DNA from 2 places in the Rhizobium sp. SJZ105 genome. Region 1 is predicted to be linked to the other one. Evidence: predicted binding sites of a transcription regulator. Region 1 holds the regulator's gene; the other holds the start of a gene.

Evidence for each region. The regulator LexA, encoded in region 1, represses DNA repair genes until DNA is damaged. The targets are predictions, from matches to a motif close to TGTTCNNNNTGTGTTCNG.
Region 2: the regulator LexA is predicted to act here: its motif matches at 1,553-1,570, upstream of FB593_RS15600 (helicase-related protein).

Annotation. Positions count from the first base shown of each region.
Region 1 covers NZ_VIUP01000001.1:523,986-529,489, reverse strand. The annotation lists gene FB593_RS02685 (ComEC/Rec2 family competence protein) at 1-1,223, shown strand, start outside; gene FB593_RS02680 (glutathione S-transferase family protein) at 1,240-1,923, opposite strand; gene lexA (transcriptional repressor LexA) at 2,364-3,086, opposite strand; gene FB593_RS02670 (VOC family protein) at 3,298-4,179, shown strand; gene kdsA (3-deoxy-8-phosphooctulonate synthase) at 4,179-5,024, shown strand; gene eno (phosphopyruvate hydratase) at 5,172-5,504, shown strand, end outside.
Region 2 covers NZ_VIUP01000004.1:142,193-147,696, forward strand. The annotation lists gene FB593_RS15590 (ubiquinone biosynthesis hydroxylase) at 1-1,341, shown strand, start outside; gene tesB (acyl-CoA thioesterase II) at 1-40, opposite strand, end outside; gene FB593_RS15600 (helicase-related protein) at 1,802-4,888, shown strand; gene FB593_RS15605 (RNA-binding S4 domain-containing protein) at 4,892-5,308, shown strand; gene fdxA (ferredoxin FdxA) at 5,467-5,504, shown strand, end outside.

The DNA.
Region 1 (5,504 bases):
CCTCGGAAATCATGGGTCCGAGTTTTCAGATGTCATTTGCCGCCACTATAGCGCTTGTGTCCGCCTATGCCTTCTGGAGCCGTTGGCGTACGGATCGCGAACGGCTGTTCATCGGGCGCAAGCCCGCATGGCTGAAGGTGGCGGAAATGATGGGCGCGGTCATTGGCGGCGTTATCACGACGTCGCTGATCGGGGGCCTTTCGACGGCGATCTATTCAGCCGAACATTTTCACCGTGTCACCACCTATGGACTGTTCGCCAATCTGGCTGCGATGCCGCTCATGTCGCTGATCGTCATGCCATTCGCTCTTATCGCAATGCTGCTGATGCCCTTCGGGCTCGACGCGCCGTTCCTGAAGATCATGGGTTATGGCATGGCACTCGTCATCGAGGTTGCAAACGAGGTGGCCTCCTGGGGCGGCAGCGCAGCGACTGGGCGTCCGCATGGCTGGTTTGTCGGTTTGGCTTCGGTGGGTTTCCTGCTGCTGACATTGCTGCGCAGCCGGCTTGCGCTTCTTGGCATCCCGTTTCTGCTCTTCGCCTTCGGCGTGTCGGCAGTTACGGCCTATCGTGATCTACCGGATCTATTGATTCACGAGGACGGCGAATTGGTGGCACTCGTGGAGGACGGCAAGGTCTCAACCACAAAAGCCCGTCCGCAGGGCTTCGTTTACGGCCAGTGGCAAAGGGCGCTGCTGCTGCCGGAAAAAACCGTGCCGCCAGATTTTATAAATGGTGAGAGCATGGCAAATACTGCTGGTTCTGACTCGAGATCGAAACTGTCGCCCGAAGACATGGCTGTGGTGGTACGCGAGATGACGGCGGCGCTCAAAGACGCCAAAGTTGGCGTCTTCACCTGCAGGAAAGACATATGGTGCGTAGCGAGCGCCGCAAGCGGAGAGTGGATCGTCGTTCTGGACGATGGCCGCTTCGCCGGAAAAGCCTGCGATATTGCCGATATCGTCGTTGTTTCCCGCAGAACCTCTTTTTCGCAGTGCCGCTCGGGTGCACTCCTGCTCAGCCGTGACATCTTGCGGCGTCTCGGTTCTGTGGAAATAGATTTTGCTAACAAGAGGGAGGAGGGTGTGGCGAGCGGGCTGCGCGCCGCAATCGCCGGAACGGACAGGCCCTGGAGCCAGCACCGTTATTACGACTGGAAAAGCGGACGTTTCGACCGTGATCTGCCGCAGCCCATCATCCGGCTGCTGGCGGCGTCGCAATGACAGCCGCCAGCATGGATCATCGGGCCTTGGCGCGCAAATCTTCAGTCAATTCGCCGATCTCGCCAACTTCCTCTTCATGACCAGCGTCGCGCCAGCTCTCCTTCAAACCGGCCTCGTACCATTCTTGCATGGCAGGCAGGGCGAGCAGCCGGTCGCAATAGGCTTTCGCTGCTGGCGAAAGATCCGCGCTGCCATAGGTCTGGAAACGGAATGCAACCGGGCAGAAGAAAGCATCGACCGCCGTGAACTTTTGACCGGCGAGATATGGCCCGCCGAATTTTGTGAGACCCTCGCTCCACAACGCATCGATCCGCTTTATATCGGCTTTAAGCCCGGCATCGCCGCCCCTGGGTTTGACCCGAATGCCCACCGACATGGGATAGAGATTGCGCAGCGAGGAAAAGCCGGCATGCATCTCACTTGCGGCCGAACGCGACCAGGCCCTCGCATGCTTGTCGCTTGCCCAGACACCCTGGTGTCTTTCGGCAAGATATTCGACGATCGAAAGCGTTTCCCAAACCGTCATACCCTCGTCGACCAGGCAGGGCACCTTGCCCGTCGGCGAAAAGGAGGAGAAGGAGACGCCTTCGCCGAACGGAATGAGCTTTTCATCAAAGGCGATACCGAGCGTGCGCATCAATACCCACGGCCGCAGCGACCATGAAGAATAGTTCTTGTTGGCTATATAAAGATCGTACATCGCGTATCTCCCGGATATGACGCGTATTTCTACACCTGCCAAGCGTTCACGGAATATCGAAAATTATCCATGGCTCCCATAAACGCCGTTGATGAATGGTGATGTGGGGTCACTGAGAGCGCGGCTTGCGATAAGTCACCCTTTGGTGACTACTAAAATCTGACTGCGCAACACGACAGAACAACGTCGCTAAAAAACAGCGGATGGGATCGCTTCGACAATTACAGCGAGCAGCCCATTCGCCACCACGCCTGTAGCGAAACCGAAGCATCTTTATGGAGCAGGAACTTAGTTTGGAAAGGGCAACGCGCATAGGCTGAATGGCGCATATCCTCGTGCACCCGCTAAAGCACGCCACGTTTGGAAACAGCCAAACCATATATAGGCGCCATCTTCACGATGACGCCTAATGTAAAGTGAGCACGTTCGGTTCGATAAGATCAATGGTAGCGGCGGATCAGCCCCACCAGCTTGCCCTGAATTTTCACCCGGTCGGGCCCGAAAATACGGGTCTCATAGGCTGGGTTTGCCGCCTCGAGCGCAATGGAGGCACCCTTGCGGCGGAAGCGCTTCAGCGTGGCTTCCTCGTCATCCACCAGAGCCACAACGATGTCCCCGGGATTGGCGGTGTTGCCGTTGCGGATGATGACTGTGTCGCCGTCGAAAATGCCGGCCTCGATCATCGAATCACCCTTGACCTCAAGAGCGTAATGTTCGCCCGTGCCAAGCATGTCTACTGGCACGGCCACATCATGGGTGTTGTTCTGGATGGCGGAAATCGGCACGCCCGCAGCGATGCGGCCCATGACCGGCACGGTGACAGCCCCGCCCAGATCGTTGGCCGGCGTCTTGGGGGCAGGGGCCGGTTCCGGCGTCTTGGGCTTGCCAAGGCTGCCTTCGATAATGCTCGGCGAAAAGCCGCGCTGCGGCCTTGCACCCGGCGTATAAGCCTCGGGCAGCTTGATGACTTCCAGCGCCCGAGCTCTATTCGGTAGCCGACGAATGAACCCGCGCTCTTCGAGAGCGGTTATCAGGCGGTGGATGCCGGATTTCGAAGCAAGATCGAGTGCGTCCTTCATTTCATCGAAGGAGGGCGGCACGCCGGACTCTTTCATTCGTTCATGAATGAAGAGAAGCAATTCCTGCTGTTTGCGCGTGAGCATGAGGAAAACACCCTTTAGAATCGTAGTGGAAGTCGCGAAACAAATACAGAACGAACACTATATGTTCCATATGTGTTCTGCAATCCCCTAAAATTTCGTGAAGGTGCCATCCGTTGCTGTGATGATTTGCCTCATAGCACGCAATTGTGCTTTTGTGCGGTCAAACCCGTCCCGGCATGCTCCGAGCGGAAGGCCAGCAGGATACATTTTCATGACGAAACCCTATAGCGTCGACCATCTCGTTTTGCCCGTGGAAGTCATAGGCGTCGCCGTGAAGCGCCTCGTCAGTCTTGGCTTTACGGTTGCGCCGGAGGCTCTGCATCCTTTCGGCACCCAAAATGCCTGCGTATTTTTCGCCGATGGCACCTATCTGGAGCCGCTCGCAATTGCTGATCCGGCTAAATATAATGCCTCAATAGAGAGGGGTGATGTATTCACCGGCAGGGATGTGGCCTTCCGGCAACGGGACGGGCAGGAGGGTTTTTCGGCTCTTGTTGCCAAGACTGAAGACGCCTTGGTTGACCATGAGCGGTTTCGGGCAGCCGGCCTTTCGGCGGGCGATGTTTTCGAGTTTTCGCGGCCTGTTCGGATGCCGGATGGCTCGCAAGGCGAGGCGGCGTTCCGGCTGGCTTTTGCGGCAAGCGGGGCGGCCGCGGATTTCTTTTTGTTCAGTTGTCAACGGCTTCAAGCCCTTCCGGGCGATCGCACCATGCTGGAGCGCCACGCCAATGGTGTCACCGGCCTCAGTGAAATCGTCCTGTTTACCGGCGGCGATGCGAAGGTGGCGGGCCTGATCGAGACGGTGTTTGGCTGTGAAGGCAAATGGTCTCCGGGCGGTGATATGGTTTTCGCGACCGGCAATGCCAGCATCAGATTGACCGGAAAACCGCCTTTCGGCGGGCAGACCCTGAATGCTCAGGATGGCAACGAAGGCGGATTGCGCGGCGCGGGCATCGTCTTTTCTTCACACGATCTTGCCGTGACAGAGGCGGTGCTTGCTGCTAATGGCGTGTCCTGCGCAAAAGCGGACGGCCGTCTGGTGGTGCCCGCGGCACCCGGTCAGGGCGTTGCCTTCGCCTTCGAGGAAAAATGATGAGCGTTACGAACAATCTTAAAGTCACTGCCGGCGACGGCGCCAGCAAGGTTTCCTTCTCGAATACCGAGCGGTTTTCGCTGATTGCCGGTCCGTGCCAGATGGAAAGCCGCGAACATGCCTTCATGATCGCTGGCGTCCTGAAGGAGCTTTGCGACAAGCTGGGAATAGGGCTTGTCTACAAGTCCTCTTTCGACAAGGCGAACCGCACTTCGCTTTCCGGAAAACGCGGCATCGGCCTGGATAACGCGATGCAGGTTTTTGCCGATCTCAAGAAGGAATTCGGTTTTCCTGTTCTGACCGACATCCACACGGAAGAGCAATGCGCCGTCGTTTCCGAGGTGGTGGACGTTCTGCAGATTCCGGCGTTCCTCAGCCGCCAGACCGATCTTCTCGTTGCTGCCGCCAAGACCGGCCGCGTCATCAACGTCAAGAAAGGCCAGTTTCTGGCGCCCTGGGACATGAAGAACGTGCTTGCCAAGCTCAATGAGAGCGGCAATCCGAATGTGATGTTGTGCGAGCGCGGCGCGTCCTTCGGTTACAACACGCTGGTTTCCGACATGCGCTCGTTGCCGATCATGGCAGCGCTCGGCGCACCTGTCGTTTTCGATGCCACCCATTCGGTGCAGCAGCCGGGCGGGCAGGGCGGCTCCACAGGTGGCCAGCGCGAATTCGTCGAGACGTTGGCGCGTGCGGCCGTTGCGGTTGGCGTGGCCGGCCTCTTCATCGAGACCCATGAGGATCCGGACAATGCGCCGTCAGACGGCCCTAACATGGTCCACCTGAAGGACATGCCGAAACTGCTCGAAAAGCTTCTGGCTTTCGACGCGATTACGAAAGCCTGATCGGCTGACCGTGACGGCGGGCACTTTTGTGCCAATCGATTTTAATGGCGGGCGGGCCGTTTCCGCTGCCCACCGTCATTGTAATTTCTTCGCCATCGTCTAAGACAGGCGACGGAAAATATCTGTTCCATTCCCAAGGGAGAGACCATGACTGCCATTACCGATATCATCGCGCGCGAAATTCTCGACAGCCGCGGCAATCCGACCGTTGAAGTCGACGTTTATCTCGAAGACGGCTCCATGGGCCGTGCCGCCGTTCCCTCCGGCGCCTCCACCGGCGCGCATGAGGCGGTTGAGCTGCGCGATGGCGGCAAGCGTTATCTCGGCAAGGGCGTGGAAAAGGCGGTCGAAGCCGTCAATACAGAAATCTTCGACGCGATTGGCGGTTTCGACGCTGAAAACCAGATCCAGATCGATCAGATGATGATCGCGCTCGACGGCACGCCGAACAAGTCGCGCATCGGCGCCAACGCCATCCTC
Region 2 (5,504 bases), on a different contig from region 1:
GATTGGCCATCGGATCTGACGTTTGCGAGGGATGCGACATTTTTTCGGCCTGCTCCGGCTGTAGGAAGACGTCACATGGTCTATAGTGCGCCGATGATGCGTGCACAAGATTTGAGGAGAAGCGCGATGCTGGACGTGGTGGTGGCAGGCGGCGGTTATGTCGGCCTTTCCGTTGCTGTCGCAATTAAGCAGGCAGCCGGACATCTTAATGTGCAGGTGGTTGAAGCCGCTCCCGAGGATGTCTGGAAGAAGGACGTCCGCGCCTCCGCCATTATCGCGGCGGCCACGCGTATGCTCGACGTTTTCGGCATATGGAACGAGATCGAGCCGGAGGCCCAGCCGATCCACAAGATGATCGTCACCGATTCGAAGACCGCCGATCCGGTTCGCCCGGTGTTTTTGACATTTGATGGCGCGGTGGACGAGGGCAGGCCCTTCGCTCATATGGTCCCGAATGTCGCGATGGTGGGTGCGCTGCGAGGCCTGTGTGAGCGCCTCGGCGTCGAAATCCGCCATGGTCTCAGTGTTTCCGGCTTTTCCGCCGGCCCGCAATCGACGGCTATTTCACTTTCCGACGGCTCGTCGCTTGAGGCGCGACTGCTCATAGCCTGCGATGGGGTCCGCTCGGCTTTGCGGGATATGGCAGGAATAAAAACCGTGCACTGGAATTACGATCAGTCCGGGATCGTCACCACCGTTGAACACGAGCGGCCGCATGAGGGCTGCGCGGAGGAACATTTTTTACCGTCGGGGCCTTTCGCCGTGCTTCCCTTGAAAGGGAACCGCTCCTCGCTTGTCTGGACCGAACGTACGGCCGATGCCGACAGGCTGGTTGCTGCCGACGATCTGGTGTTCGAGGAGGAACTTGAACGCCGGTTCGGCCACAAGCTCGGTCCGGTCCGTCCCGTCGGTCCCCGTCGCGCCTTTCCGCTGGGCTTGACGCTGGCGCGTTCCTTCGTCGCGCCACGTTTTGCACTTGCCGGCGATGCGGCGCATGGAATTCACCCGATTTCCGGTCAGGGCCTCAATCTCGGCTTCAAGGATGTTGCGGCACTGGCCGAAACCGTGGTCGAGGCCGACCGTCTCGGCCTTGATATCGGCTCTCTCAACGTTCTCGATCGTTACCAGTCCTGGCGGCGTTTCGACACGTTGCGGATGGGTGTGACGACGGATGTGCTGAACCGGCTTTTCTCCAATGATGTCGGTCCCATTCGCGTCATGCGTGATTTCGGTCTGGGTGTAGTCGATCGTTTGCCGGGTCTGAAATCCTATTTCATCGGTCAGGCTGCCGGTACGACAGATGCGGGCGCGCCGCGCCTGCTTGCCGGCGAGGCGCTCTGATACTGCCGTTCCCGCCTGTGCCGGAGCGGCTTTCCAGCGATTGCCGCTTGACAGTCGATTGCGGTATTTTCCGCCGGAAGCCGGTGCCGCAAAGCTGAATCCGGACAAGGCTTACCCGGATTCACAATCTGGTATAGGGCAGGCATCTGCCAACCAGATGTTGCGGAGAACAAAAGCTGAATCCATTGGAGTCAGCGATTCGTATTCGATTCGTTCGCAGACTGTTCCGTATCCGAATCAATTCCGGTTTCGCCGGATTCTTTTTAATATTTCAAGTATCTGAATCAAAAAGGAAAATTCCGGCGGGGAAGGACCTGTTACCACTTTGCGGACAAGGCCTATTGCCTTTGTCGGCGGGCGTTGCCATGTGTGTTGCGTGTGCGGCCCGTATCAGTGAATGGCGGGCGGTACAGCAAGCAGATGAAGTCGATTCACGGATAGTACGTTGAATTTTCGCCCCATGATCCTGAGCGGCCGCGGTGTCACGGCCGTTCTCGGCCCCACCAATACCGGCAAGACCCATTACGCCATCGAGCGCATGGTGGCACATGGCAACGGTGTCATCGGCCTTCCGCTGCGCCTTCTGGCGCGTGAGGTCTATACCCGTCTTGTCGAAAAGGTGGGCGCGCCGAATGTGGCGCTGATAACCGGCGAAGAAAAGATCGCCCCTCCTAAAGCCAAATATTCCGTCTGCACGGTGGAAGCCATGCCGCGCGAGACAACGGCCGCATTCGTCGCCATCGATGAAGTGCAGCTGGCCGGTGATCTGGAGCGCGGGCATATCTTTACCGACCGCGTGCTGCATCTGCGCGGGCGGGAGGAAACGCTGCTTCTGGGCGCGGGCACGATGCGCCCGATCCTCGAAAAGCTGCTGCCGGGAATTACCGTGGTCGAACGTCCGCGCCTGTCGCAGCTTTTTTATGCGGGCCAGAAGAAGATAACCCGCCTGCCGCAACGCACGGCAATCGTCGCCTTTTCGGCGGAAGAGGTCTATGCCATTGCCGAGCTGGTGCGTCGCCAGCGTGGTGGCGCAGCCGTTGTGATGGGCGCGCTTTCGCCGCGTACGCGCAACGCCCAGGTGGGGCTCTACCAGTCCGGCGACGTCGAATATCTCGTGGCGACGGATGCCATCGGCATGGGTCTCAACCTTGATGTCGATCATGTCGCCTTTGCGCAGGACCGCAAGTTCGACGGCTATCAGTTCCGCAATCTCAATCCGGGCGAGATCGGCCAGATCGCCGGCCGCGCCGGCCGCCATCTTCGCGATGGCACCTTTGGCGTGACGGGGCGTGTCGATCCATTTGACGACGAGTTGGTGGAGCGTATCGAAACCCATCAGTTCGACTCGGTGAAGGTGCTGCAATGGCGGACGAAAAATTTCGATTTTTCCTCCATCACCAATCTGCGTCTGAGCCTCGAAGCCGCCCCGGCGATCCAGGGACTGTCACGGGCCTTGCCGGCGATCGACCAGCAGGCGCTCGAATATCTGTCGCGCTACCCTGAAATCATAGACGTGGCGACGACGGAGGCGCGGGTGGAAAAACTCTGGGAGGCCTGCGCGCTTCCGGATTATCGCCGCATTGCGCCCGCTCAACATGCTGATCTGATCTCAACGCTCTATTTCGATCTGGTAAAACGTGGCACGGTGAACGAAGATTTCATGGGCGAACAGGTGCGCCGCGCCGATCGTACCGATGGAGAGATCGATACCTTGTCTGCAAGGATTGCGCAGATCAGAACATGGACTTATGTATCGAACCGCCCAGGATGGCTTGCCGATCCGACACACTGGCAAGAAAAGACGCGGGAAATCGAAGATCGATTGTCCGATGCTCTACATGAAAGGTTGACGAAACGCTTTGTTGATCGCAGGACATCTGTGCTCATGAGGCGCCTGAGAGAGAATGCGATGCTTGAAGCTGAAATCAGTGTAAATGGTGATGTCTTCGTAGAAGGACATCACGTCGGCCAGTTGGCCGGGTTCCGGTTCACGCCGGTGCCGGGAATGGAAGGGCCGGATCAGAAGGCCGTGCAGGCTGCTGCGCAGAAGGCGCTCGCGCTCGAATACGAGGCGCGTGCCGCGCGTCTGCACGCCAGCGGAAACGGTGATCTCGCTTTGAGCTCCGATGGTCTGGTTCGCTGGTTGGGCGAACCGGTGGCCCGCCTTTCGGCAGGCGACAATATCATGAAGCCGCGCGTGATCCTCTTTGCCGACGAGCAGTTGAGCGGCAATGCCCGCGATCATGCGCTGGCGCGCGTCGAACGTTTCGTCAATCATCAGATTGCGACCGTGCTGAAGCCGCTGGACGATATTTCGCGCGCCGAAGACCTTCAGGGTCTGGCGAAGGGGCTGGCGTTCCAGCTGGTCGAAAATCTCGGTGTCCTGTTCCGCCGTGACGTCACCGAAGACGTGAAGTCGCTGGATCAGGATGCGCGTGCCTCCATGCGCCGCTACGGCGTGCGTTTCGGCGCCTATCACGTCTTCCTGCCCGCGCTTCTCAAGCCAGCTCCGGCGGAGCTTGTCACGCTGCTCTGGGCGCTGAAGAACGATGGTCTCGGCAAGCCGGGTTACGGCGATCTCATTCCGGTGCTGGCCGCCGGTCGCACCTCTGTCGTGACGGACCCGACCTTCGAGCGGATGTTCTACAAGCTCGCCGGTTTCCGTTTCCTCGGAAAGCGCGCCGTGCGTATCGACATTCTCGAGCGTCTGGCCGATCTCATCCGTCCGCTGTTGCAGTGGAAGCCCGGTCAGCAGCCGCGTCCGGAAGGCGCTTATGACGGCCGCCGTTTCACGACGACGACCGCGATGCTTTCCATTCTCGGCGCAACGCTCGACGACATGGAAGAAATCCTCAAGGGTCTCGGTTATCGTGCCGATCAGGTAACGGCGGAAGAGGCGCAGGCCTTCCTCGCCAACCAGACCGGTGCTGCCGCTCCGGCCGCTTCTGAAGCGGTGACGGAAGACGAGAGCGCAGAGACCGAACACGAGGAACCGACTTCGGAAGAGCAGGTTTCCGAGACGACGACTGTCGAAGCTGCTGGAGAAGCGCCGGTTGCGGAAGCTGTGGGCCAAGAGGCTGCTGTTAGCGAGGCTGCGCCGACGGAAAGCGCCGAGGCTGCCGAGCCGAAGCCTGTTCTTCTTTGGCGTCCGGGTGGTCGCAACGAAAACCAGCGTGGTGAAAACCGTCGTCCCGGCAACCGCGGTCAAGGCCGTGGCGAGGGTCGCGATCAGGCGCCACGCGAACCGGGTGAACGTCGTGGCGAAGGCCGTCGCGATAATCGTGACGGAGCAAATCGCGAGGCTGCCAATCGTGGCGGTGACGGCGAGCGCAAGCGTGATGGCGGACGTCCCGACCGTGGCAACAACCGCAATAATGATCGTCAGGACCGCGGGGAGCGCAAGGACAGGCCGGACCGCAACGACCGTGGCGGGAAACCGCAGGGTCAGCAGCGTTTCGAAGCCAAGCCGCCGCGTAAGGAAAAGCCGATCGATCCGGACTCGCCCTTCGCCAAGCTTGCTGCTCTCAAGGAGCAGCTGAAGAAGTAAGCTATGGGGAGCAACGAACAGCCACTCGAAAGCACGCGTCAGCGTCTGGACAAGTGGCTGTTCTTTGCCCGCATGGCCAAATCCCGTTCACTTGCCCAGAGTTACATTCAGTCGGGCAAGGTCAAGGTCAACGGTGTCTCCATTCGCCAGCCCAGCCATCTGGTAAAGGCCGGTGACAGGCTCGATATCGGTTTCGAGCGCATGGACAAGGTGCTTGTCGTCAAATCCGGGGGCGAGCGGCGCGGACCCTATGAAGAGGCCAAACTTCTCTACGACGATCTGACGCCGCCGCGCGAGCCTTCCGACAGGCTGAGCCCGCTGGAGCAGGCGATACGTCAGCCGGGAAGCGGTCGCCCCACCAAAAAAGAGCGCAGGGCGCTCGACAGGTTCCTGTCGGACAGCGACGGAAACAAAGAATAGAATAAACCTTCAAGTCTTAGCGGTTTTTCAGAATTGTTTATCCTTGCTATCTGAAGGCAAAGGCATTACCTCACTTGCAAAATTGCCCTGTCTGAATTCCGGGCGACGGCTTGTGTTCCGAAGCCCACAGACCCGGCCTGCATATTCTGGAGTTCATCATGACATATGTCGTGACCGACAATTGCATCCGCTGCAA